One region of the Pseudoduganella sp. HUAS MS19 genome, then DNA from elsewhere that is predicted to be linked to it. Evidence: riboswitches for the same ligand, from Rfam matches in the RefSeq annotation. Region 1 holds a riboswitch; the other holds the start of a gene.

Region 1 (11,437 bases):
CGGTAGTCGCGCACAACGCCGTTCACGCCCGGGTATTGCAGCAGCACGCCGAAAGCGTCAGTCACGCCGGCCAGCTCGGACGGGTCGAAGGTCTTGACGGTGATGCCCAGCGGTTCGGCGCGGGTCTGCACCACTTCCAGGGTTTGCGGCAGCACGTCGTTGGCGACGTAGAAGGTGTTTGACTTGGACTTGCCGACGCGCTGGATCAGGGTCATGGCTTCGGCAGCGGCGGTGCCTTCGTCGAGCATGGACGAGTTGGCGATGGCCATGCCGGTCAGGTCGATCAGCACCTGCTGGAAGTTCAGGATCGCTTCCAGGCGGCCCTGGGAGATCTCTGGCTGGTACGGCGTGTAAGCGGTGTACCAGGCTGGGTTTTCGAAGATGTTACGCAGGATCACGCCCGGGGTGTGGGCGTTGTAGTAACCCTGGCCGATCAGGGATTTCAGCACCTTGTTCTTGGAGGCGATGCCTTTCAGCTTGGCCAGCGCTTCGTTTTCCGGCAGCGGCTGGAAGAATTGGCCCAGGGGCAGGGCGCTCTTGTTGCGGATGCCTGGCGGGACGATGGCGTCGATCAGGGCGGCGCGGCTTGCGTAGCCGAGCACGTCCAGCATTTGCTGCTGTTCTGCGGCTTCCGGGCCGATGTGGCGGGCGATGAATGCATCGCGGGCTTCAAGTTGGGTCAGGCTGGTGCGGGTCATGGTGGGAAATCTCTTGGCCAGAATGTGAAAAGGGCCCGCACACAGCGGGCCCGATAATGCAGTAATTAGTGCGCTACGTTGCCGTAAGCAGCGGCGTCCAGCAGGCCGTTGATGGCGTTGGCGTCGCTAGGCTTGATCTTGAACAGCCAGTTCGCGTAGGCGTCGGCGTTGATCGATTCAGGTGCGCCGACCACGGCGTCGTTCACGGCGACCACTTCGCCCGATACCGGGGCGTAGATGTCGGAAGCGGCTTTCACCGACTCCACCACTGCGGCGTCGTCGCCGGCGGTGAACGATGCGCCTACTTTTGGCAGCTCGACGAACACGATGTCGCCCAGGGCGTCTTGCGCGAATTCGGTGATGCCGACGGTCACGGTGCCGTCCGCTTCAGCGCGTACCCACTCGTGGGACTCGGTGTACTTCAGGTCTGCTGGAATGTTGCTCATGTTGGCTCCAAGGCTAAGGTTTATTGTTTGTTTCTGCTCAAATTCTGGCTCAAGCAACCAGGATTTTACCGTTACGGACGAAAGGCAGCTTCACCACGGTGGCGGCCAGCTTCTTGTCGCGGATCTCCACGTGCACGGTGTCGCCCACGTTCACGCCCATCGGCACGCGCGCCAATGCGATCGCCTGCTGCATGGTCGGGGAGAAGGTGCCGGAAGTGATCTCGCCGGTTTCGCCGGAAGCGGCGATGACTTTCTGGTGGGCGCGCAGCACGCCGCCTTTTTCGCGCAGGATCAGGCCGACGAATTGTGCGTTCTGGCCTTTCGCTTGCAGCGCTGCCTTGCCGATGAAGTCGCGCTCGGAGACCAGGTCGATGGTCCATGCCAGGCCTGCGTCGAGCGGGTTCACGGTTTCGTCCATGTCCTGGCCGTACAGGTTCATGCCCGCTTCCAGGCGCAGGGTGTCGCGCGCGCCCAGGCCAGCAGGCTTGACGCCGGCTGCGTTCAGGGCGTTCCACAGCTTTTCCGCCTGTTCCGCCGCCACGCCGATTTCGAAACCGTCTTCACCGGTGTAGCCGGTGCGGGCAACCATGGCTTCGCCGAAGGCGGTGCCTGGCACCAGGGCCACGTTGAAGGGCTTCATTTCCGCGGTCGCTTCCTTGGCTTGCGGGATCACTTCCCATACCTTGGCGCGGGCGTTCGGGCCTTGCACGGCGATCAGGGCCATAGCATTGGCGCCATCGCGGCGCTGGGTGATGGCCAGGCCGGCGCCGGTGGCTTCATTCTGCTTGTTCATCCACGCGATGTCTTTTTCCGCGGTGCCGGCGTTGACCACCAGGCGGAACCATTCTTCGTTGATGAAGTAGATGATCAGGTCGTCGATGACAGTGCCTTCCGGGGTCAGCATGCAGGAGTACAGGGCCTTGCCCGATACCCGCAGCTTGTCGACATTGTTGGCGACCAGGCCGCGCAGGAAGGAACGTACGTTGGCACCCTTGATGTCAACCACGCACATATGGGCCACGTCGAACATGCCGACGTCGGTGCGCACGGCATGGTGCTCTTCGATCTGGGAGCCGTAGTTGACCGGCATGTCCCAGCCGCCGAAGTCGACCATGCGGGCGCCGAGGGCACGATGAGCGTTGTTGAGTGGGGTTGCTTTGAGCGTCATTGATACCTCAGGGCAGAGAATAGGGGTTAATAAACGTAAACATGAATACGCCTACCCCTCTGTCCTTGGTACCTGAGAGATAACGGGAAGGTATTCCCGCACGCCCCTTCGGTGGGCCCTGCGCCTTGGCGGGCCGCTCTCCAGAGTTTTAGCCCTTGCGGGCCCTTGTCCGGTCCTTTTGCCTGAGAGTTTCTGGGTAATGCCCCTTCGGCGCCAGCCGCTGCTGGTCTCTCCCGATCAAGACTTGCGACTATATGACAGGAGGGCAATAAAGTCAATCTTGACGCCCTTTCGCGAGCGCCTGCGCTAGAATGAGCGGACATCCATTTACAGAGTGGAGCGACCATGAGCGAAGAAAAGCAAAAGCGCGATACGGAGGCCTGGTTCACCCTGTCCGGCGACGTGAACAGCGATATGGTGCACCGCGTGTTCGACGCGGTGGCGGATATGACCGAGGACGGCATAGAAAAGGCCCACATCCTGATCCAGTCCAACGGCGGCTACGTGAGCGACGGCCTGTGCCTGCACAATTACCTGCGCAACTTGCCGATCAAGATCATTACCTACAACGGCGGCGCGGTGGCTTCGATTGCCGTGATCCTGTTCCTGTCCGGCGAAGAGCGCTATGCCAGCGAGACGGCGCGTTTCATGGTGCACAAATCGCACGCCAGCGCGCCGCACGGTGCGCGGCCCGATGCGCTGCGCATCATTGTCGAGGGCTTGCAGGCTGACGATGCCCGCACCGAATCGATCCTGCGCAAGCACGTGCAACTGACGGATGAACATTGGAATATCCACGCCTATTCCGACTTGCACCTGACGGCCCAGGATGCGGCCAAGGTGGGCCTGGTCAATGAAGTGGCCGACTTCAAGCCGCCCAAGGGCAAGCGCGTAACGAATATCTGAAGCGGCGCAGCCGCAGCGACAAGGGCCCGGAAGCATGCTCCCGGGCCCTTCGTGCGCCGCCGGTCATTTAGCGATTGCCGCTACGGCTGGCGGGGGTCTTCTTGTCGGTCTTGCTCTGGCGGCCGGCATCGGACTGCTGGCTGCCCGGCTGTGCGCCCGAACGCGACCCCTGGTCGGCGCTTTGGCGCGTGCCCGAACTCGAACTTTGCTTGCTGGATTTTTGCCTGGATTTCATGACAGTTCCTTTCTGAAGGATCGGAACTTCATCATGCTTTGTGCAATAGTAAAGGTGAATCGGAATACAACTGACTGGCGTGTAGGATTTAGCCTTGCACCATTGTGGTGCAAACTCAACTGTTTGACCACATTGCCGTAAATATTTACGGATTCTTTTGGTTTACCTATTGCCAGGCGGAAAGAATCTGCGACAATGTGAATAACCACCAAAGCCAGGTCAGACCATGCTTCCAGAAAACCCAACTTCTTCGGCGCCAAAAAAAGCGGTTACGCCGCGGCATGCCTTGCTGGAAAATCTGATAAGTCTGGTCAATAAGCACATTAGTGAACAGTTCGTCGAGCTGTCGACCCACTGGGCTGCCGAGCTGGTCGATGCGGACCACGCTGTCGACGTGAAAACCTTGCAAGCGCGCTTGCGTGCCGGTAACCGCCTGCGCACCGATCACTACGCCTTCCTTGGTATTTTCGCCAAACAGCTTGAGAACGACCTGCGCCTGGAAATTGCGCAACTGGCACCTGGCCAGAAGGCGCCAGTGCGCAAGATGGCAGAGTCGCTGTCCCTGGTATCCATGGAAGAAATGGACACCAAGGTCACTTTGGGCAGTTTCAGCAAGGCCTTTGAAGTCAAGTACGCCGATGGCCTCGCTACGCTCAATGTGCGCCTGGCGTTCCTGCTGGACCGCGATATCCTGCGCATCAACCAGAATCCTTTCCGTCCGGAGGTGTTCCTGGGTGCGTTCCAGCAGGCGTGGATCGACTTCATCAAGGATGATGAGGCGCATGATCTGATCAATCCTTTCCTGCGTCCGGAGGGATTCTTCGATTTCGGCGCCATGCTCGAGGAGCTGAGTTCCGCCCTCGAGCGCAAGGGCGTGGGGCCAGGCTCGGTCGAAAAGCACAAGACGCGCCGCGCCGATTCGCACGACGCGTCGCAAGCGCCTTCGCGCAAGAAAAACCAGCAAGCCGCGCTGGCGGAGCAATTGCGCCAGTTCTTCTCGGGCGCGGGCGATGCGCCCGGCGGCGGCAAGCCAGCTCCGAGCGGCTTTGAGCAATTAGGCGACCTCGATCTTTCGCTGCCTACCTTGAGTGTCACGCCGGGGCTGTATGGCGCGCCGGCGCATACGGCGGATTCCGGCGCTGCCGCGGCACCTGGCGTTGCCGCGCCGGGCATGGGGGCGGCGCCAATGGCGGCGCCGGGACAGGCGATGCCGGCACCAGGATTTGCGGCTGGCGCTGCGCCCGGGATGACGATGGCCGGCGGCGTTGGCATGATGCCTGGCGTTGCAGCGGGCGGCGCGCCAATGATGGCCGGCGTGCCCGGCGTCCCGGCCATGGGCGGCATGGTCATTCCTGCCGGCGGCGTAGTGTCCGGCGGCGGCATGCCGATGGCAGTTGGTACCGCAATGGCGGGCATGCCCCTGGAAAGCGGTGGCGTCGTGGCACCGGCTGCTGCCACGGGCGCAATGCTGTCTGGCGTTGCAGTGCCGGGCGTGCAGGGCGGCGTGGCCGTGCCGGCAGGCGGCTGGGTGCAGGGGCCGGCGCAGGGCTTCCACGGTGGCGCCAACAATGAGGCGGCCCAGCGCGCCTCCCTGTTGAGCGCCAAGGAGCCGCTGATGAATTTCCTGGCGCAGTTGCAGCGCGGCGTACCGGCAGGTGCCGTGTTCGCCACTGCCGACAGCGTCGCCATGCCGGCGCCTGGCATGGGCGTTGGACTGGCACCCGGTTTCGCCGCAGGTCCCGTACAGGCTGGCGGCGGCGCGATGCCGGCACCGGGATTTGCTGCGGGCGGTGGCTCGATGGGCAATGTCTTCCTCCTGCCGCAGATCAAGGAGCAGGCGCCAGCGGGCAGCCTGACGCGCGCCGACGAAGGGACGATTGACCTGCTGTCGGCGGTGTTCGACACCGTGTTCCGCGACCAGAGCATTTCGCCTGAGATTCGCGACCTGATTCGCTTCCTGCAGATTCCTGTGCTGAAGGCCGCGCTGGTCGACAAGAACTTCTTCTTCCAGGAGGCGCACCCTGCACGCCGCATGATCGACCTGCTGTCGCGCATGGGCTGGGAGCAGCACAAGGACCCTGATGATCCGCTGTACAAGGCCATGCAGCGCAGCGTGGAAAAGGTCAGCCAGGACCACCAGGAAGAACTGACCGTCTTCACCGAAGCGGTGAACGAGCTGGAAGCTTCCATCAAGGCGGAGGAGGCAGCGGCGGCTGCCGCCATGGCGGAGCCGATCGCCAAAGCGCTGAAGCAGGAAAAGATGTCGGTGGCCGCCAAGTCGGCCAAGGATGCCGTGGCACTGCGCATCGGCACCGGCGAAGTGGTGGCCATCGTGGAAGCCTTCCTGGAAAACAAATGGGTGTCGGTGCTGACCATCGCCTATAGCGTAGAAGGCGAGAAGCCCGGCGCGGTGAACAACGCCACCCAGACCATGGATGACCTGATCTGGAGCGTACGTCCAAAAATCACCCAGGACGAGCGCAAGAAGCTGATTGCCAAGCTGCCTACCTTGCTGTCCACGCTGAACAAATGGCTGGACGTCATCAAGTGGCAGGAGCCGGACCGCCTGCAGTTCTTCGCCGAGCTGGCCGAGTGCCACGCCTCGATCGTGCGTGCGCCGCTAGAGATGTCGCCTGAGCGGCAGGTCGAGATCGCCATGGAAGTGGCGAAGAGGGATGCCGAGCGCCGCATGCAGCTGCAGGCCGTGGCCGAAGTGAGGGCCGAGGAGGCGCCGCCGCCGGACGACGACGCCAGTATCGAAGTGGACAGCCTGACGCGCGGCATGTGGCTGGAATTCGACCAGGAAGACGGCAGCCAGCGCAAAGTCAAATTGGCCTGGATCAGTCCTCTGAAGACGCTGTATATCTTCTCGACCACGGGGCGCCAGGAAGCGTTCTCGATCACCGGCGAGGCGATGGCCGATCAGTTCCGCAAGGGGACTGTGCGCCTGATCCGCACCGAGGGGGTGGTGGCGGCCGCGCTGTCGGTGGCAATGGGCGGCGTCGCGGCTGTCAACGACGACCACCACGACCTGCCTGCCAACGGCACCTCCGCTTAAGTCTTGCGCAGGACGGCCAGCAGGCCGTCCGAAGCGTCCTCTATGTAGTCCAGCACCGTATTGAAGCCATTGGCGCCGCCGTAGTACGGGTCGGGCACCACGTCCGAACCGGAGCGCGAGGCGTATTCCATGAGCAGCCTGACCTTGTGGCGGTGTTGCGCAGGGCAGGCGCGCAGCAGCAATTCCAGGTTGTCGTGGTCCATCGCCAGCACGTAATCGAAGCGTTCGAAGTCTTCGGCGGCCACCTTGCGGGCGCGCTGGGTGCTCAGGTCATAGCCGCGGGCGGCGGCATGGCTGGCCGAGCGCGGGTCGGGCGGGTTGCCAATATGGTATGCGTGGGTGCCGGCCGAATCGATGTGCAAATCGAGGCCGGCGGCCTGGGCGCGGGCCCGGAATACACCCTCCGCGGTCGGTGAGCGACAAATGTTACCCATGCATACAAACAGGATGGCGGTTCTGGTCTTCATTTTGTTCTTGCTATACAGGGATAATGGTATGATTAGCCACTTTTTTAACACGTCCCAGCGGGCGAAGTACAGATAAAACGTGCGTCTATCTTCCATTAAATTGTCGGGATTTAAGTCGTTCGTCGATCCCACCAATTTCCAGGTACCCGGACAGCTGGTCGGCGTGGTTGGTCCAAACGGTTGCGGCAAGTCCAATATTATCGACGCAGTGCGCTGGGTGCTGGGCGAATCGAAGGCGTCCGAGCTGCGCGGCGAGTCGATGCAGGACGTGATTTTCAACGGTTCCACCCATCGCAAGCCCGCCGGCCGGGCTTCCGTGGAGCTGGTGTTCGACAACAACGAGGGCAAGGCGTCCGGCCAATGGGGCCAGTACGCCGAAATCGCGGTCAAGCGCACGCTTACGCGCGACGGCACCTCTACCTATTACATCAACGGCCAGCCCGTGCGCCGGCGCGATATCACGGATATTTTCCTCGGTACCGGCCTTGGGCCGCGCGCATATGCGATTATCGGCCAGGGCATGATCTCGCGCATCATCGAGTCGCGCCCGGAAGAACTGCGCGTGTTCCTGGAAGAGGCGGCCGGTGTATCAAAGTACAAGGAACGCCGCCGCGAGACGGAAAACCGCCTGCACGACACGCGCGAAAACCTGCTGCGCGTCGAAGACATCCTGCGCGAGCTGAATAACAACCTGGAGAAGCTGGAAGGCCAGGCGGCAGTGGCGACCAAGTTCCACCAGCTCCAGTCCGACCAGGAGGAAAAGCAGAAGCTGCTTTGGCTGCTGCGCAAGAACGAGGCGCAGGCCGAACAGGCGAAGTGCTTCCGCGAGATGGAACAGGCGCAGAACGACCTCGAGGAACAGACCGCAAAGCTGCGCAATGTGGAGTTGACACTGGAGCAGATGCGCCAGGCGCACTTCGCTGTCGGCGACCGCCTGCACCAGGCGCAGGGCCACCTGTACCAGACCAATGCCGAAATCGGCAGCCTGGAAGCACAGATCAAGTTCGTGATCGAGTCGCGCACCCGTTTGCAGCAGCAGCTAGGCACCCTGACCTCGCAGCGCGACCAGTGGGCGCAACAGGCGGAAGAATACAGCGGCCAGGTCGCCGAGGCGGAAATCACCCTGGAGGAATTGTCGGCGCGCGTGGAGCAAGCACGCATGCTGGCGGAACAGAAGGGCGAATTGCTGCCGGTATTGGAGCAGGAGTGGCGCGAGGCGCAAACCAGGAGCAGCGAGTCGCGCGCCCGCATCATGCAGGCGCAGCAGCAGCTGGAGCTCGAATCGGCGCACCAGCGCAATGCCTCCAACATCCTGGCCGGCCTGGCGATGCGCAAGGAGCGCCTGCAGCAGGAGAAGGGCGGGCTGGCGATGCCCGATTCCTCGCACCTGTCGAACCTGAAGATGCAGCTCGAAGAAAAGCAGCAGTCGCTGGAAGAGCAGAACATGATGCTCGAGGATGCGCTGGAGCAGCAGCCCAAGCTCGAGGAAGAGCGCCAGGCCGCGCAGGCTGCCGTGCAGTCCGAGTCCGCCGCGACCCACCAGCTGGAAGCGCGCCTGAATGCGCTGCGCCAGCTCCAGGAGCGCGTGCAGACCGAAGGCAAAATCACGCCATGGCTGCAAAAGCATGAACTGAACGAGCTGCCGCGCCTGTGGCAGAAGCTCGACATCGAAGAGGGCTGGGAGACTGCGCTGGAAGCTGTGCTGCGCGAACGCACTTCGGCGCTGCAGGTTTCCAATATCGAATGGGCCAAGCACTTCTTCAGCGATGCACCGCCGGCCAAGCTGGCTTTGTACGCGCCCGCCGTTGCCGGCAGCTCAGGCGCGGCAGCGCCGGCTGGCGCTGCGCTGCGTCCGTTCCTCGATTTGCTGAAACTGAATGATCCTGGCCTGCGCGGCGTGCTGCAGGACTGGCTGCACAACGTCTTCCTGGCAGACGACAACGCCAGCGCATTCGCGGCGCGCGCCACCTTGCCGGCCGGCGGCTGCTTTGTAACGAAGCAGGGCCACATCATCACGCAGTCGTCGGTGCGTTTCTACGCCGCAGACGACGAGCAAGCCGGCATGCTGGGCCGCCAACACGAGATCGACAACATCTCCAAGCAGCTGCGCGCGCAATCGATGCTGGCCGAAGAGGCGCGCGGCAGGGCCGTGCGCGCCGACGCTGCGCTGGGCAACCATAGCCGGCTGCTGACAGAGCTGCGCGCCAAGGTGCAAAGCCTGACTGCCAGCGTGCATACCTTGCAGCTGGAAGTGGTCAAGCTGTCCGAAATCGAAGCCCGCTTCAACCAGCGCAGCAACCAGATCGAGAGCGACCTGGCCGAAATCGCCGCGCAGGAGGAAGAGCAGATGCAGGTCAAACTCGAATCCGAAGAGAAGTTCGAGCAGCTCGACATGGAGCTGGGCAACCTGCAAGGCGAGCATGAGGACGGCCAGACCGCTTTCATGCACAAGGAGCAGCGCTTAGCTGACGCCCGCGAAGCGCTGCGCGAGCTGGAACGCAAGGCGCAGGAGGCGCAATTCGCCGAAAAGTCGGGCCGCAACCGCATCGATGAACTGCGCCGCAGCATCGCCACCGCCACCGCGCAGGTGGCGCAAGTAACGGAAAGCCTGCAAGCGGGCAAACTGGAACTGGAAGGCCTGGAAGCGGGGACCGCCAACGAGGGCTTGCAGGACCTGCTGGACCGCCGCACGCAGCAGGAACGCGCGCTGGCCGACGCCCGCCATGAGCTCGACCAGATCACCCAGCAACTGCGCCAGTTCGAAGACTCGCGCATGCAATCGGAGCGCAGCCTGCAGCCGCAGCGCGACAGGATCACCGAAATGCAGTTGAAGGAGCAGGCCGCTCGCCTGAACCAGGAGCAGTTCGCGCAGCAGCTGGCCGAGGTGCAGGCAGACGAAGCGGCGCTGGCCGAGAAGCTGCACCCTGACATGAAGGCGTCCTACCTGCAGGGCGAGGTGACGCGCCTGACCAACGCCATCGCCGCGCTGGGCGCCGTCAACCTGGCCGCGCTGGACGAACTGGCCACGGCGTCGGAACGCAAGAACTTCCTGGACGCGCAAAACCGCGACCTCAATGAAGCGATTGCAACGCTGGAAGATGCGATCACCAAGATCGACAAGGAAACGCGCGACCTGCTGCAGGACACCTTCGACCGCGTCAACCAGAGCTTCTCCGAGCTGTTCCCGATCCTGTTCGGCGGCGGCCAGGCAAAGCTGATCATGACCGGCGAGGAAATCCTCGACTCCGGCGTGCAGGTCATGGCGCAACCGCCAGGCAAGAAGAACGCCACCATCCACCTGCTGTCCGGCGGCGAAAAAGCGCTGACTGCAACGGCGCTGGTGTTCTCGATGTTCCGTTTGAATCCCGCGCCATTCTGCCTCCTGGACGAGGTGGACGCGCCGTTGGACGATGCCAATACCGAGCGCTTCTGCCGCATGGTCAAGCGCATGTCCGAACAGACCCAATTCCTCTTCATTTCGCACAACAAGATTGCGATGGAGATGGCCAATCAACTGATCGGTGTGACGATGCAGGAACAAGGCGTGTCGCGCATCGTGGCGGTGGACATGGAATCCGCCGCATCATTTGCTACAGAGGCTCAAGCCGCATGATTACAGATTTTCAAATGAGTTTGATTGCCGCCGGCGGCGTGTTCGTCGTTGGCGTCATTAGCTACAACAAGTGGCAGGAGTACAAGCTGAAAAAGCGCGTTGAGCGCGCCTTCGACGGCCAGCATGACGATGTCCTGATGCGCACCGATGGCGGCGTGCGTGCCGAGCCGCGTTTCCACCTCGATGACGTGCCGATGCCAGATGCCGGTTCCGGCGCCTATGGCGTGCCGGAACACGCCGGCGGCCATGTCGGCAATATGGCGGCGCCGAGCATTGCGCCTGACAGCAATGAAACGCCGCTGCCGGTGCGTACGGCCGATGCCGGCGTGCCTGCGGAAGAACTGGCCACCTGCCTGGTCGACCCGCTGATCGATTGTCTGCTGCCGCTGGAGCTGGAAGCCCCCGCGCGCGGCGAAAAGCTGCTGCCGGCCTTGCAGAAGCTGCGCTTTGTGGGCAACAAGCCCATCCACTTCATCGGCCTGGCCGTGAGCGGCGACTGGGAACCGGTGCGCCATGGCGTGGTCTACACCAGGCTGCAAGGCGGCGTGCAGCTGGCCAGCCGCAGCACCGCTTTGAACGAACTGGAATACTCCGAGCTGGTGAGCCGCCTGCGCAGCGTATCCGATGAAATCGGCGCCGAGCCGCAAATCCCCGACATGATCGAGGTGATGCAGGATGCGAAGAACCTGCATCGCTTCGTCGCCAACCACGACGCGCAACTGGGCGTCAACCTCGCTTCCAACGGCGCGCCGTGGAATATCGCGACCTTGCTGGGCGCGCTGGAAAAACTTGGCTTCGACGTGCGTCCCGACGGCCGTTATGCAATGCCGGACGGCGAGGGCGGTT
Region 2 (11,437 bases), 1.7 Mb from region 1:
CCCCTTCCTGTTGCGCAAACGCATCAATGTTTTCATTTATATTATGTTGCTTAATAGAAAATTCATATAATTTGTATTTTCCACCTAGCAAAACATAATATGGCGTCGAAGTTTCGGTACGTAGCACTTTTAGCTTGTCTGCACTTCCCCGTGCAAATCGCACATGCGCAGGCTTTTTCCCGCACCCCTAACGAAGAGTACGCAAAAGGCAATTATGCGCGCGCCTTCCGTGGCTTCTTTGAACAGGCAACCCGCAGCAACGATCCTAATGTGCAGTTCAACCTGGGCATGATGTATGAGCGTGGCCAGGGCACTGACCAGAACGACACAGAGGCCGTGAAATGGTACACGCGCGCGGTCGACCAGGGACATGTCCCTGCGATGCGCCAGCTGGCAGGCCTGATGGCAGCCGGCCGGGGCACCAGGCAGGATGGTGCTGGCGCCCTGGGCCTGTTGCGCAAGGCTGTCGAGCAGAACGATGTCGGTGCGATCGAGCAAGTGGCCGGCATGTATCTCGAAGGCCGGGGCGTGCCGGCGGACCAGGCGCAGGCCAAGCAGTGGTACCAGAAGGCACTCGCCGCGGGCAGCAAAAATGCGCAGGAGGCTCTGAACCTGATTGCTGCGATGGAGCGCCAGGCCGCCGGCCCGCTCGCGCCGATACGCAAGCGTGCAGTGGCCGGCGATGCCAACGCCCAATACGACCTGGCTGTGGCCTACCACACCGGCAATACGGTGCCGAAGGATGCGGCCCAGGCGCTGGAGTGGTACCTGAAGGCGGCCGAACAAGGGCATGCAATGGCGCAGTTCTACGCGGGCCTGCTGTATTCCAGCGGCGATGGCGTTGCGGAGGACCAGGCACTTGCCCGCGCATGGTTCACCAAGGCTGCGGCGCAGGATAACAAGGATGCCGCCACCAACCTCGCCGTGATGCTGGACCTGGGCAAGGGCGGTCCGGTTGACCTGGCGCAGGCTGCGGTCGTGTACCAGCAGGCGGCAAAGCTGGGCAGCGCGCAGGCGCAGGTAAGGCTGGCCGGCATGTACTGGATGGGCCAAGGCGTCAAGAAAGATTACAGCCAGGCTGCAAGCTATTATCGCCAGGCGGCGGAGCAGGGCGATGCGACTGCGATCCGCAAGCTGGTCTACCTGCTTGAAAACGGCGTCGGCACCGCCCGCAATGTCGAGGAGTCGAAGAAATGGGCCGCCCGGCTTGAGCAATTGGGTGGCAGCAACTAAGCAATGACAAGAAGCCCGCCAGCCCAGTGCCGGCGGGCTTTTATGCTCAAGGGCTGACGTTCATGCGCTGCGTATGTGTCCAATTGTGGTCGTATGCACTGACGGCAGAAGCAAAGGTGCGGTACGTCTGGCCTTCGCCTGGCCACGGGTTCATGATGTAAATGTAGTTGGTTCCGTTATAGGTCTCATAGCCGCGTCCGACCATGATATGGCCGCCTCCATTGGTCCAGCCGTAGCGGATCACGAAGGGACGGTTGCCGTTGATCTCATTTACCACCGAATTCCACGACAGGTAGTTATTGACCGCAGTATTTGGCACCCCCCAGTTGTACAGGATGTTCTGCACACTGCCGGAAGTGCCGTACATATTGTTCGGGCGATTGGCGTAGCTGTTCCAGTTGAAGGTGCTGTTGCCGCAAGCGTAGTTGATGCCGTAGGCCCAGTTCACGATCTGGCACTGGCTTGGCGTCCGGTTGTAAAAATTGAGGACCGCTTTGCTGGACGCGGACCAGCACCACTGGCTGTGCTCCTGGATGGTCAACGGAACATTCAAGGTGCGCCATTGCGCAAAGGCGGAGGGAAGGGCCAGCACCAGCGCTGCACCGGCCACGATTTTTGCGATTTTCATAGTCGGTTTCTCCTTAGCGGAATGCTTCGATATTGGCTTTGACCGCGGCGCGCAATGGCTCCAGCAAATCCGCGCCTTCCACCAGCTGGTTGCCGTTCTTTTGAAGCAGCAGCGATTCCCGAGCCGAATGCAGGGGAGCGAACTTGGCACGATCCACCTCCAGCAAGTCGGCGCGCGCTTGGTAGATTCGGATGAAGCGCAGGTTGGAACGCGCACTGTTGCCGTGAACGCTCATGGCAGCGTCCACGTCCTTCGCCAGCACGGAGGCGCCATAGGCGACGGTTTCATAGCGGCCATTTACTTGTTGCACAGTTGCCAGTCCGATCGGCTTGCCGTGCAAGGAAATGACGAAGCGCCACTCGCCCGTTGGCTTGGCCAGCGACGCCAGATCGCCGCGTGCCAGCAGCTCTTTTGGATTCACGGAATATACTTCGAAGCCATGGCTTACCTTTGCCTGCTTCAAATCGCTGACGTCAGTGACATCGAGCGGGAAGTCGACCGGTGCGCTGCCGGGACGGATCGCCTGCTGATGCTCGGCGAATTGTGCGAGTCCGCGTTTGGCGGCCTGCAGTGCCGCGCCGTTGTCTGCTTGTGCCAGGAACGGGGCGGCCATCATCGCTGCGCAGGCAATGCGCAGCCAGAGTCGATGCGTATGCATGTGACTACTCCTCTGAAGGTTGATCAGATTTTCTTTGAGGTGCGAGGTGATTGCCCCCTCTGTGCTGGACCTGAGAGTTTCACAGGCGTTGGCGGCCTGCTTGCTCCTTCGGTGCGCCAGCGATACTTTGCCGGCGGCTCTTCAGAGTTTTGAAAACGCGCGACCGGTCCTTTGGCCTGAGAGATTCCGGGGGCGGCTTGCTCCTTCGGCGTTGTCCATGGGTGGGACAAACTCTCCCGATCACGCGACCGGTGTGCACCGGCAGCGAATTCAGGATATCCCAGGGATTTATACGATTTCAATCGTTTTCCGATACACGTTGCGTTTTCGCCAAGGGGACCTTTCCTGTTATTCTGTTGACACCCGCCCGGGAAATTGGTAACGTTTCCAAAAATAAGCGGCACACGACAGGAGACGGGATGTTTAAGCAGTTATTGGCTGGCGCAATAGCGCTTGGCGCCGCGTCCGCGCAGGCGGCCGGGCCGAGCGCAGAAGTGATTCACTGGTGGACTTCGGGGGGCGAATCGGCGGCCGTCAAACAGCTCGCGAATGCCTACCGCGCGGCTGGCGGCACTTGGATTGATACGGCGATCGCCGGTGGCGAGCAGGCCCGCGCGGTAACGCTCAACCGCATGGTTGGAGGCAAGGCGCCAACTGCGGCGCAGTTCAATATCTCCAAGCAGTTCCTCGACATCGTGGACCAGGAAATGCTGGTGCAACTGGATGATGTTGCGCGCCAGGAGCGCTGGGAATCCACGCTGCCGGAACCCATCGTCAACACCATCCGTATCGACGGCCATTATTACGCAATGCCGATGAACATCCACATGCAGACCTGGATCTGGTATTCCAAACTTGCATTCAAGAAGGCCGGCATCGTAAAAGAACCCGCAACAGTCGATGAACTGTTTGCTGCGCTGGACAAGCTGAAGGCCGCCGGACTGGTTCCGTTGGCGCACGGCGGGCAAGCCTGGCAGGAGCACATCCTGTTTGCATCGCTGCTGGCCAATATGGGCGGGCGCCAGCTCTACCTGCAGGTGATGCGCGACCGTGACCAGCGTGCCATCACCTCCGAGCCGGTGCGCAAGGTGCTGCTCGCATACAAGCGCCTGCAAACGTACGTCGATCCAGCATCGCCTGGCCGCAACTGGAATGATGCCACTGCGATGCTGGTCAGCGGCAAGGCTGGCGTGCAGATTATGGGTGACTGGGCCAAGGCGGAATTCAGCAATGCGAGAATGGCGCCTGGTGTCGATTACGGTTGCATCCCGGGCCTTGGTGCAAACTCGCCGTACCTGATCCAGGGCGACGCGTTCGTTTTTCCTCGCTCGGATCGCGCGGAGGTGCAGCAGGCACAGAAGCTGATGACGAAAGTGCTCCTGGCACCTTCGACCCAGGTGAGCTTCAATAAGCTGAAAGGCTCGGTGCCGCCGCGCGCCGATGCCGATACAAGCCAGCTCGATGCCTGTGCCCGGGCCGGCGCCGACATCATGCGCGATCGCAATCGCCAGGTCGGCGCGCCGGAGATTTACCTGACACCTGACCAGAACGGTGCCGTGCAGGATGCGCTGACCGCTTACTGGAACACGCCAATGCCGGTTGAAAAGGCGCAGAAGTCGCTGGCCGCGGCGCTGAGGAATTAAAACGGTGGGTCGAGCCATGTCCTATGCGGCGCTGGTGCCGATGCTGCTGACGGTCTGCGTGGGCTACCTTGGTTCATTCGCCTGGACGTTCTACGTTTCCCTCACCAGTTCGCGCAGCATCGCGACCAACAGGCTGGTCGGCTTGGCGCAGTATGAACGCCTGTTCGACAATGAGCGCTGGCTGTTGTCGCTGCATAACCTGGCGCTGTTCGGCGTATTGTTTGTGCTGGCATGCATGCTGATCGGCTTCCTGCTGGCGGCGGCGATCGATCGCCAGGTGGCGGGCGAAGGGGCGTTGCGCACGGTCTTCCTCTATCCCTATGCGATGTCGTTCGTCGCAACGGGGCTGGTGTGGCAGTGGATCCTGACACCCGGCGGCATTCCAGGCGTGGAAATCGACTGGCTTGTCGACCAGGACATGGTGCTCTACACGGTCGTGCTGGCCTCGGTCTGGCAGGCATCGGGTTTCGTGATGGCGCTGATGCTGGCCGACCTGCGCGGCGTCGACCCGGAAATCTGGAAGGCTGCACGCCTGGATGGCATTCCGGCGTGGCGGGTTTACGTCTCCATCGTGTTGCCGATGCTGGCGCCGACGCTGGCGACGGTTTTCATCCTGCTGGCGACCATGGTGGTGAAGCTGTACGACGCCGTTGTGTCGATGACCCAGGGCGGACCTGGCACGGCAAGCGAGGTACCGGCGAAGTTCATCATGGATCATTTGTTCCTGCGTGCGAATATCGGACTGGCTTCGGCCGGTGCCGTGGTATTGCTGCTGACGGTGCTGGCGTTGCTGGCACCCTGGGCCTATGCCCGCAGCCGGAAGGGCGCGGCATGAAGGCTCCACGTATCGGCCTGTACGCCTTTTTGGCCAGCGCGGCGCTGTTCTTCCTGCTGCCGCTCTACGTGATGCTGGTGACGTCGTTGAAACCGATGGATGAAATCCGGTCGGGAAATATCTTTGCGCTGCCGCTGGCGCCAACGCTGGAAGCCTGGCGTGCTGCCTGGAGCGAGGCTTGCACTGGTGCTGCCTGCGAGGGCGTGCAGGGCGGGTTCTGGAATTCCGTACGGATTGCCATACCAAGTACCGTGCTGCCCATTGCGCTGGGCGCGCTCAATGGATACGCCTTGTCGTTCTGGCGGCCGCGCGGCGCCAACCTGTTGTTCGGCATCCTGCTGCTGGGCGCCTTCGTGCCGGTGCAAGTGATGATCTACCCGCTGGTGCGCATGATGGCCGGGCTGGGTGTTTTTGGTTCGCTTCCGGCAATCGTGCTCGTGCACCTGGTATTCGGCATGCCGGTATTGACGCTCCTGTTCCGCAATTACTATGCCGCGCTGCCGCGGGAGCTGTTCCATGCGGCGCGTATCGATGGCGGCGGTTTTTGGCGCATCTTCTGGCATGTGATGCTGCCTTTGTCGGTGCCGATGCTGGTGGTGGCGGCCATCATGCAGCTTACCGGCGTATGGAACGACTATATTCTTGGCCTGGTTTTTGCGGGGCGAGAAAACCTGCCAATGACCGTTCAGCTGAATAATGTGATCAATACGACGACGGGCACCCGTCTTTACAACGTCAATATGGCAGCCACGATCCTGACGGCGCTGGTGCCGTTGGCGATCTATTTCCTGTCTGGCCGCTGGTTCGTGCGCGGCATCGCCGCAGGTGCCGTGAAAGGTTGAACCGATGTCGAATGTAAGCCTGAAGAAGCTGGACATTACCCTGGGCGGCAACGCCATCATCCGCGGCCTCGACCTCGAGGTGGAAGAGGGGGAATTCCTCGTCCTGCTGGGGCCTTCCGGTTGCGGCAAGTCGACCCTGTTGCACAGTATCGCGGGATTGGCGGAAACCAGCGGCGGATCCATCGAGATCGGCGGCAAGGACATGTCGCGCACCGATCCGAGCGAGCGCGGAATAGGCATGGTATTCCAGTCTTATGCGCTGTATCCGACCATGACGGTCGAAATGAATATGTCATTCGGCCTGCGCATTGCTGGCGTGGCGAAGGCGGAGATCAGGTGCCGCGTGGAGCGCGTGGCCGAAATGCTGCACCTGGGCGAACTGCTTGGCCGCAAGCCAGCCGCGCTGTCAGGCGGCCAGCGGCAACGGGTGGCGATCGGCCGTGCGCTGGTGCGCGAAGCCGGCGTCTACCTGTTCGACGAGCCGCTCTCCAACCTCGATGCAAAGCTGCGTACGGATTTGCGGCGCGAGCTCAAGCTGCTGCACCAGCGCCTTGGCGCGACCATGATTTACGTGACGCATGACCAGGTAGAGGCGATGACGCTTGCCAGCCGCATTGTCGTGATGCGGGCGGGACAGGTACAGCAGGTCGGCACCCCCGGCGAGGTATATGAGCGGCCTGCGAACCTGTTCGTTGCCGGTTTCCTGGGGGCGCCAGCCATGAACTTCATCGAAGGCGAAGTCGATGCCGCCGGCATGTTCTCCGGTGGCTGCCTGCGTCTGGCGATGGGCGACGCCGCGTCGGCTGGCGGCGGGCGCAAGGCCGTGCTGGGCGTGCGTCCGGAACACATTTCGCTGGCGCCTGGCGGTTCGATGCAGGGCAGGGTAACGCTGGTGGAACCGATGGGCGCCCACCGCGTGGTGTGGCTGGATTGCGCCGGCAAGCAGCTTTCCTGCATTGTGCAAGGCAGCCGTGCGATTGCGCCGGATGATACGGTCGCATTCGAGATTGATGCACAACGCGTTTCGCTGTTCGATCCGGGCAGCGGCAAGCGCTTTGAATTGGCGGGCGCTTCAAGTATGCTCGCGATGACGTTATAAGAAGAAAAGGATTCCAGTGGCCACTATCAAAGACGTAGCCCGCCTGGCGGGCGTAGGACTGGGCACCGCCTCCCGCGTAGTCAGCGGCAAAGGTTCGGTGTCGCCGGCCACGCTTGAAAAGGTAAAGAAGGCGATCGACGAACTGGGATTCCGGCCGTCGCATGCTGCGCGTACGCTGCTGACCGGCACCAGCCAGATGATCGGCGTTTATATCCCGGTCCTGAGCGGCACTTTCTACACGCCTATCCTGCAGATTATCGACACCGAACTGCGCGCCGCCGGCCTGCATATGGTGGTTGCCTTCGGTGTCGGCCTGGGCGATGAGCGCAAGCAGGCCAAGGACGGCATCCAGTTCCTGATGGAACGCGGCTGCGACGGCCTGATCGTCATGACCAGCGCCTTGCTGGATGAAGACATCGCGGCGCTGGGCACGCAGCAGGGCAGGATCGTGGTGCTGAACCACAGCCTGGCCAGCATTCCGGACCAGTGCTTCACCGTGGACCACAAGCTGGGCGGCCGTCTGGCGGCGCGCGCGCTGCTGGACCACAAGCACCGCGATATCGCCGTGGTGGCCGGTCCGTCGCGCCTCGCCGACAACGTGGCGCGCATCGAAGGCTTCATGGAGGAACTGCAGGATGGCGGCGTCGACACCAGCCGCATGTGGGTTGCCGAAAGCGATTTCTCGCCGGCCGGCGGCTGGGCTGCGGCCAAGGAGCTGGTGGAGTCGGGACATCGCTGCACGGCCCTGTTTTGCGCCAACGATGAAATGGCAGTTGGTGCGCTGTCCTATTTCCAGGAGGCGGGCATCCGCGTGCCGAACGACCTGTCCGTTATCGCTTACGACGATACGCCCAGTGCGGAATTTTCGGCGCCGCGCCTGACTACCGTCCATATGCCATGGCGAGAAATGACGATGAATGGCTTGAGTGCGCTGTTGAACCGCTGTTATGACCTGCGGCGCACGGTGACGCGCAGCTTCCCGGTGACGGTAACGCTGCGGGCGTCCCTGGCCAAGGCGGCAAGCGCGAAGCGCAAGGCCGCTGCATGAACTGAACCGGGAAAGAGGGCGCTTGCGCCCTTTTTTTCGGCTGAATGTGGAAACCTTTCCAAATCCTGTACACTTAATGACTATGACTATTCCAGACCAGACTGAACCAGGCGCCCCGGTGCGCAGCGACTTTGCCCGCGATTTCCTGTGGGGCTGCGCCACCTCGTCATACCAGATCGAAGGAGCCGGACGCGAAGACGGGCGGGCGGAATCGATCTGGGACCGCTTTGCCGCCACACCAGGCAAGGTGCGCGACGGTTCCAGCGGCTTGGTGGCGTGCGACCATTACCACCGCTGGCCGGAGGATCTGGATATCGCCCGCGACATGGGTTTGAATGCCTACCGCTTTTCCATTGCCTGGCCGCGCATTGTGTCCCAGTGCGGAGCGGTGCCCAACAGGAAAGGCCTGGATTTCTATTCGCGCCTGGTGGACGGCATGCTGGAACGAGGCATCCAGCCATGGGCTACCTTGTACCACTGGGATCTGCCGCAATACCTGCAGGACCGGGGCGGCTGGGCCGAGCGCGATACGGTGCAGCGCTACCTCGAGTTCGTGGATGCCGTAACGCGCCGGCTGGGCGATCGGGTCCAGCATTGGATCACGCACAACGAACCGTGGTGCACCGCCATCCTGGGCAACTTCGAAGGCCTGCACGCACCAGGCCTGACCGATTTCGGCACCGCGCTGCAGGTGTGCCATCACGTCTTGCTCTCGCACGGCAAGGCCGTGCCGCTGATCCGCGAAAATGTGCCCGGCGCAAGGGTCGGCATTTCCCTCAGCCTGCACCCGCTGCGCGCCGCCAGCCCGAACGAAGCGGATCGTGCTGCATGCGAGCGCCACGACGGCCTGCGTTACCGCTGGTTCCTCGATCCGCTGCATGGCCGGGGTTATCCGGCGGCGACCCTGGGTCAGGTTGGGGCAGCGGCGCCGGTGGTGCACGAGGGCGATATGGAGGCGATCGCGGCAGCGACCGATTTCATGGGCGTGAACTACTATTTCCCCGAAACGGTTGCGGACGCGCCCGGCCACGTGCCGCTGGATGCGCGCGTGCTGCCGCCGCCGGCCGGCGCGGAAACGACCGCGATGGGCTGGGAAGTGGCGCCGGAAGGCATGAGCGAGCTGCTTGTCCGCATTCATGCCGACTACGCGCCGAAGGAGTTGTACATCACCGAGAACGGCTCCTGCTACGACGATGAAGTGCTGGCTGACGGCTGCGTGGCCGATGCAGGCCGCCGCCGCTACCTCGCGCGCCACCTGGGAGCGATGAGGGATGCGATCGCAGCCGGCGTGCCGGTGAAGGGCTACTTCGCCTGGAGCCTGGTCGACAACTTTGAATGGGCGGAGGGCTACCTGCGCCGCTTCGGCCTGGTCCACATCGATTACACAACGCAAGAACGGCGGCTGAAGGAAAGCGGAAAGTGGTACCGCGCTTTCCTGCGACAGCCATAAAAGGAGACAGGATGAAACAGTATTCCCTGCTGATTGCGGCAGTTGCGATGGCGCTTCCCGCCGCGGCGGCGCCGCTGGCCGACTGGCCCCGCGTAAGCAGCGCAATCAAGACCGACCCGGCGCTTGAGAAGCGCGTTGCCGACATCGTCGGCAAAATGACCCTGGAGCAGAAAATCGGGCAAATGACCCAGCCCGAGATCAAGACCACCACGCCGGATGACGTGCGGCGCTATTACCTTGGCTCGGTGCTGAACGGAGGAGGCAGTTGGCCGAATGGGAACAAGCGCGCCAATGCGGCGGAGTGGCTGGCCTTGGCGCAGAGATACCACGATGCTTCGATGGCGACCGATATGGCGGTCAAGGTGCCTGTGGTGTGGGGCATCGACGCTATCCACGGCAACAGCAATGTCTTCGGCGCTACCCTGTACCCGCATAATATCGGCCTCGGTGCGGCGCACAACCCGAAGCTCGCCTACGAGATCGGCGCGGCGACCGGCAAGGCCGTGCGCGCGACCGGCATCGCTTGGGTCTTTGGCCCGACCATCGCAGTGGTACGTGACGACCGCTGGGGACGGACTTATGAAAGCTTCTCGGAGGACGGCAGGCTGGTGGCGCAGTATGCAGGCGAATACGTGAAAGGCCTGCAGGGGTTCTTCAGGACTGACGCCAATGTGCTGGCCAGCGCCAAGCATTTTGTCGGCGACGGCGGCACCGAGCAGGGCAAGGACCGGGGCAACAACAAAGCTTCGCCGGCGGACATGGTCAACATCCACGGCATCGGCTATGTGCCGGCGCTGGCGGAGGGGGCGCAGACGGTCATGGCTTCGTTCAACAGCTGGAACGGGGTGAAGGTACACGGCAGCCGAGAGTTGCTGACCGATGTCCTGAAGGCCAGGATGGGCTTCGACGGTTTCGTCGTCAGCGATTGGAACGGCATCGCCGAAGTGCCGGGCTGCCGCAACGACAGCTGCCCGCAGGCCATCAATGCCGGCATCGACATGGTCATGGTGCCTGACGACTGGAAAAGCTTTATCGCCAACACCATCGCCCAGGTGAAAGCGGGAGAAATCCCGATGTCGCGCATCGACGATGCAGTCACCCGCATCCTGCGCGTCAAGCTGCGCGCAGGCCTGTTCGGCAAGAGCCCATCGCAGAACACCTACGCCGGCAAGGATGCAGCCTTGCAGGATCGAGAACTGGCGCGCCGCGCCGTGCGTGAATCGCTGGTGCTGCTTAAAAACGAGGGGCCGGCGCTGCCGCTGGCGCGCGGCAAAAAGATCCTGGTGGTAGGCAAGAGCGCCGACAATATCCCGAACCAGACCGGGGGCTGGTCGCTGACCTGGCAGGGCACCGACAATACCAATGCCGATTTTCCGAACGCCGACAGCATCCTGGCCGGCATCGGCGCGGCGGCGGGAGCAGGCAATGTGGAATTCAGCCTCGACGCGAAAGGTGTTGACCTGGCCCGTTTCGATGCCGTGATCGCGGTCGTCGGCGAGCGCCCCTATGCGGAAGGCGATGGCGATATCGGCCCTTCGGGAACGTTGCGCCACAGCAGCCGCTACCCGGAAGACCTGGCGGTTCTGGAAGCGGTGGCCGGCAAGGGCAAACCCGTGATTACCGTATTCGTTGCGGGCCGTCCGCTGTTCGTGAACGACCTGCTCAACCTGTCCGACACCTTTGTTGCCGCATGGCTGCCGGGCACCGAGGGCAAGGGCGTGTCGGACCTGCTGGTGGCCGGCCCGCGCAGCTATGACTTTCGCGGCAAGCTGTCCTTCTCCTGGCCCAAGTCGGCCTGCCAGACGCCTTTGAACGTTGGCGATGCCGGCTATGCGCCGCTGTTTGCGCTGAACTACGGCTTGCGCAAGGAACAGCGCACGAAGCTGGGCCGGCTGGACACTTCATACGCTCCCGGCGGCTGTGGCGCCAGCAATACCGTGCCCGTGCACGGCCAGGCCGACCGCGCCAGCTTCCCTCTTGTGATCCGCAGCGGCAGCGAAC

What was found. Region 1 has a riboswitch for glycine ahead of gcvT (glycine cleavage system aminomethyltransferase GcvT). Riboswitches for the same ligand answer to the same signal wherever they lie in the genome.
Region 2: another riboswitch for glycine. It lies ahead of ACWBU6_RS10155 (hypothetical protein); the one in region 1 lies ahead of gcvT (glycine cleavage system aminomethyltransferase GcvT).

What each region holds. Positions count from the first base shown of each region.
Region 1 is NZ_CM132133.1:3,951,843-3,963,279, reverse strand. Features, by position in the region: gene gcvP (aminomethyl-transferring glycine dehydrogenase) at 1-698, opposite strand, end outside; gene gcvH (glycine cleavage system protein GcvH) at 764-1,144, opposite strand; gene gcvT (glycine cleavage system aminomethyltransferase GcvT) at 1,194-2,312, opposite strand; glycine riboswitch at 2,362-2,466, opposite strand; glycine riboswitch at 2,473-2,558, opposite strand; gene ACWBU6_RS17865 (ATP-dependent Clp protease proteolytic subunit) at 2,658-3,218, shown strand; gene ACWBU6_RS17860 (hypothetical protein) at 3,286-3,453, opposite strand; gene ACWBU6_RS17855 (DUF1631 family protein) at 3,680-6,511, shown strand; gene ACWBU6_RS17850 (low molecular weight protein-tyrosine-phosphatase) at 6,508-6,978, opposite strand; gene smc (chromosome segregation protein SMC) at 7,058-10,591, shown strand; gene ACWBU6_RS17840 (cell division protein ZipA C-terminal FtsZ-binding domain-containing protein) at 10,606-11,437, shown strand, end outside.
Region 2 is NZ_CM132133.1:2,214,471-2,225,907, forward strand. Features, by position in the region: gene ACWBU6_RS10145 (SEL1-like repeat protein) at 151-1,233, shown strand; gene ACWBU6_RS10150 (C39 family peptidase) at 1,280-1,861, opposite strand; gene ACWBU6_RS10155 (hypothetical protein) at 1,875-2,519, opposite strand; glycine riboswitch at 2,674-2,768, opposite strand; gene ACWBU6_RS10160 (ABC transporter substrate-binding protein) at 2,939-4,162, shown strand; gene ACWBU6_RS10165 (carbohydrate ABC transporter permease) at 4,179-4,997, shown strand; gene ACWBU6_RS10170 (carbohydrate ABC transporter permease) at 4,994-5,839, shown strand; gene ACWBU6_RS10175 (ABC transporter ATP-binding protein) at 5,844-6,938, shown strand; gene ACWBU6_RS10180 (LacI family DNA-binding transcriptional regulator) at 6,955-7,986, shown strand; gene ACWBU6_RS10185 (GH1 family beta-glucosidase) at 8,063-9,436, shown strand; gene ACWBU6_RS10190 (glycoside hydrolase family 3 N-terminal domain-containing protein) at 9,448-11,437, shown strand, end outside.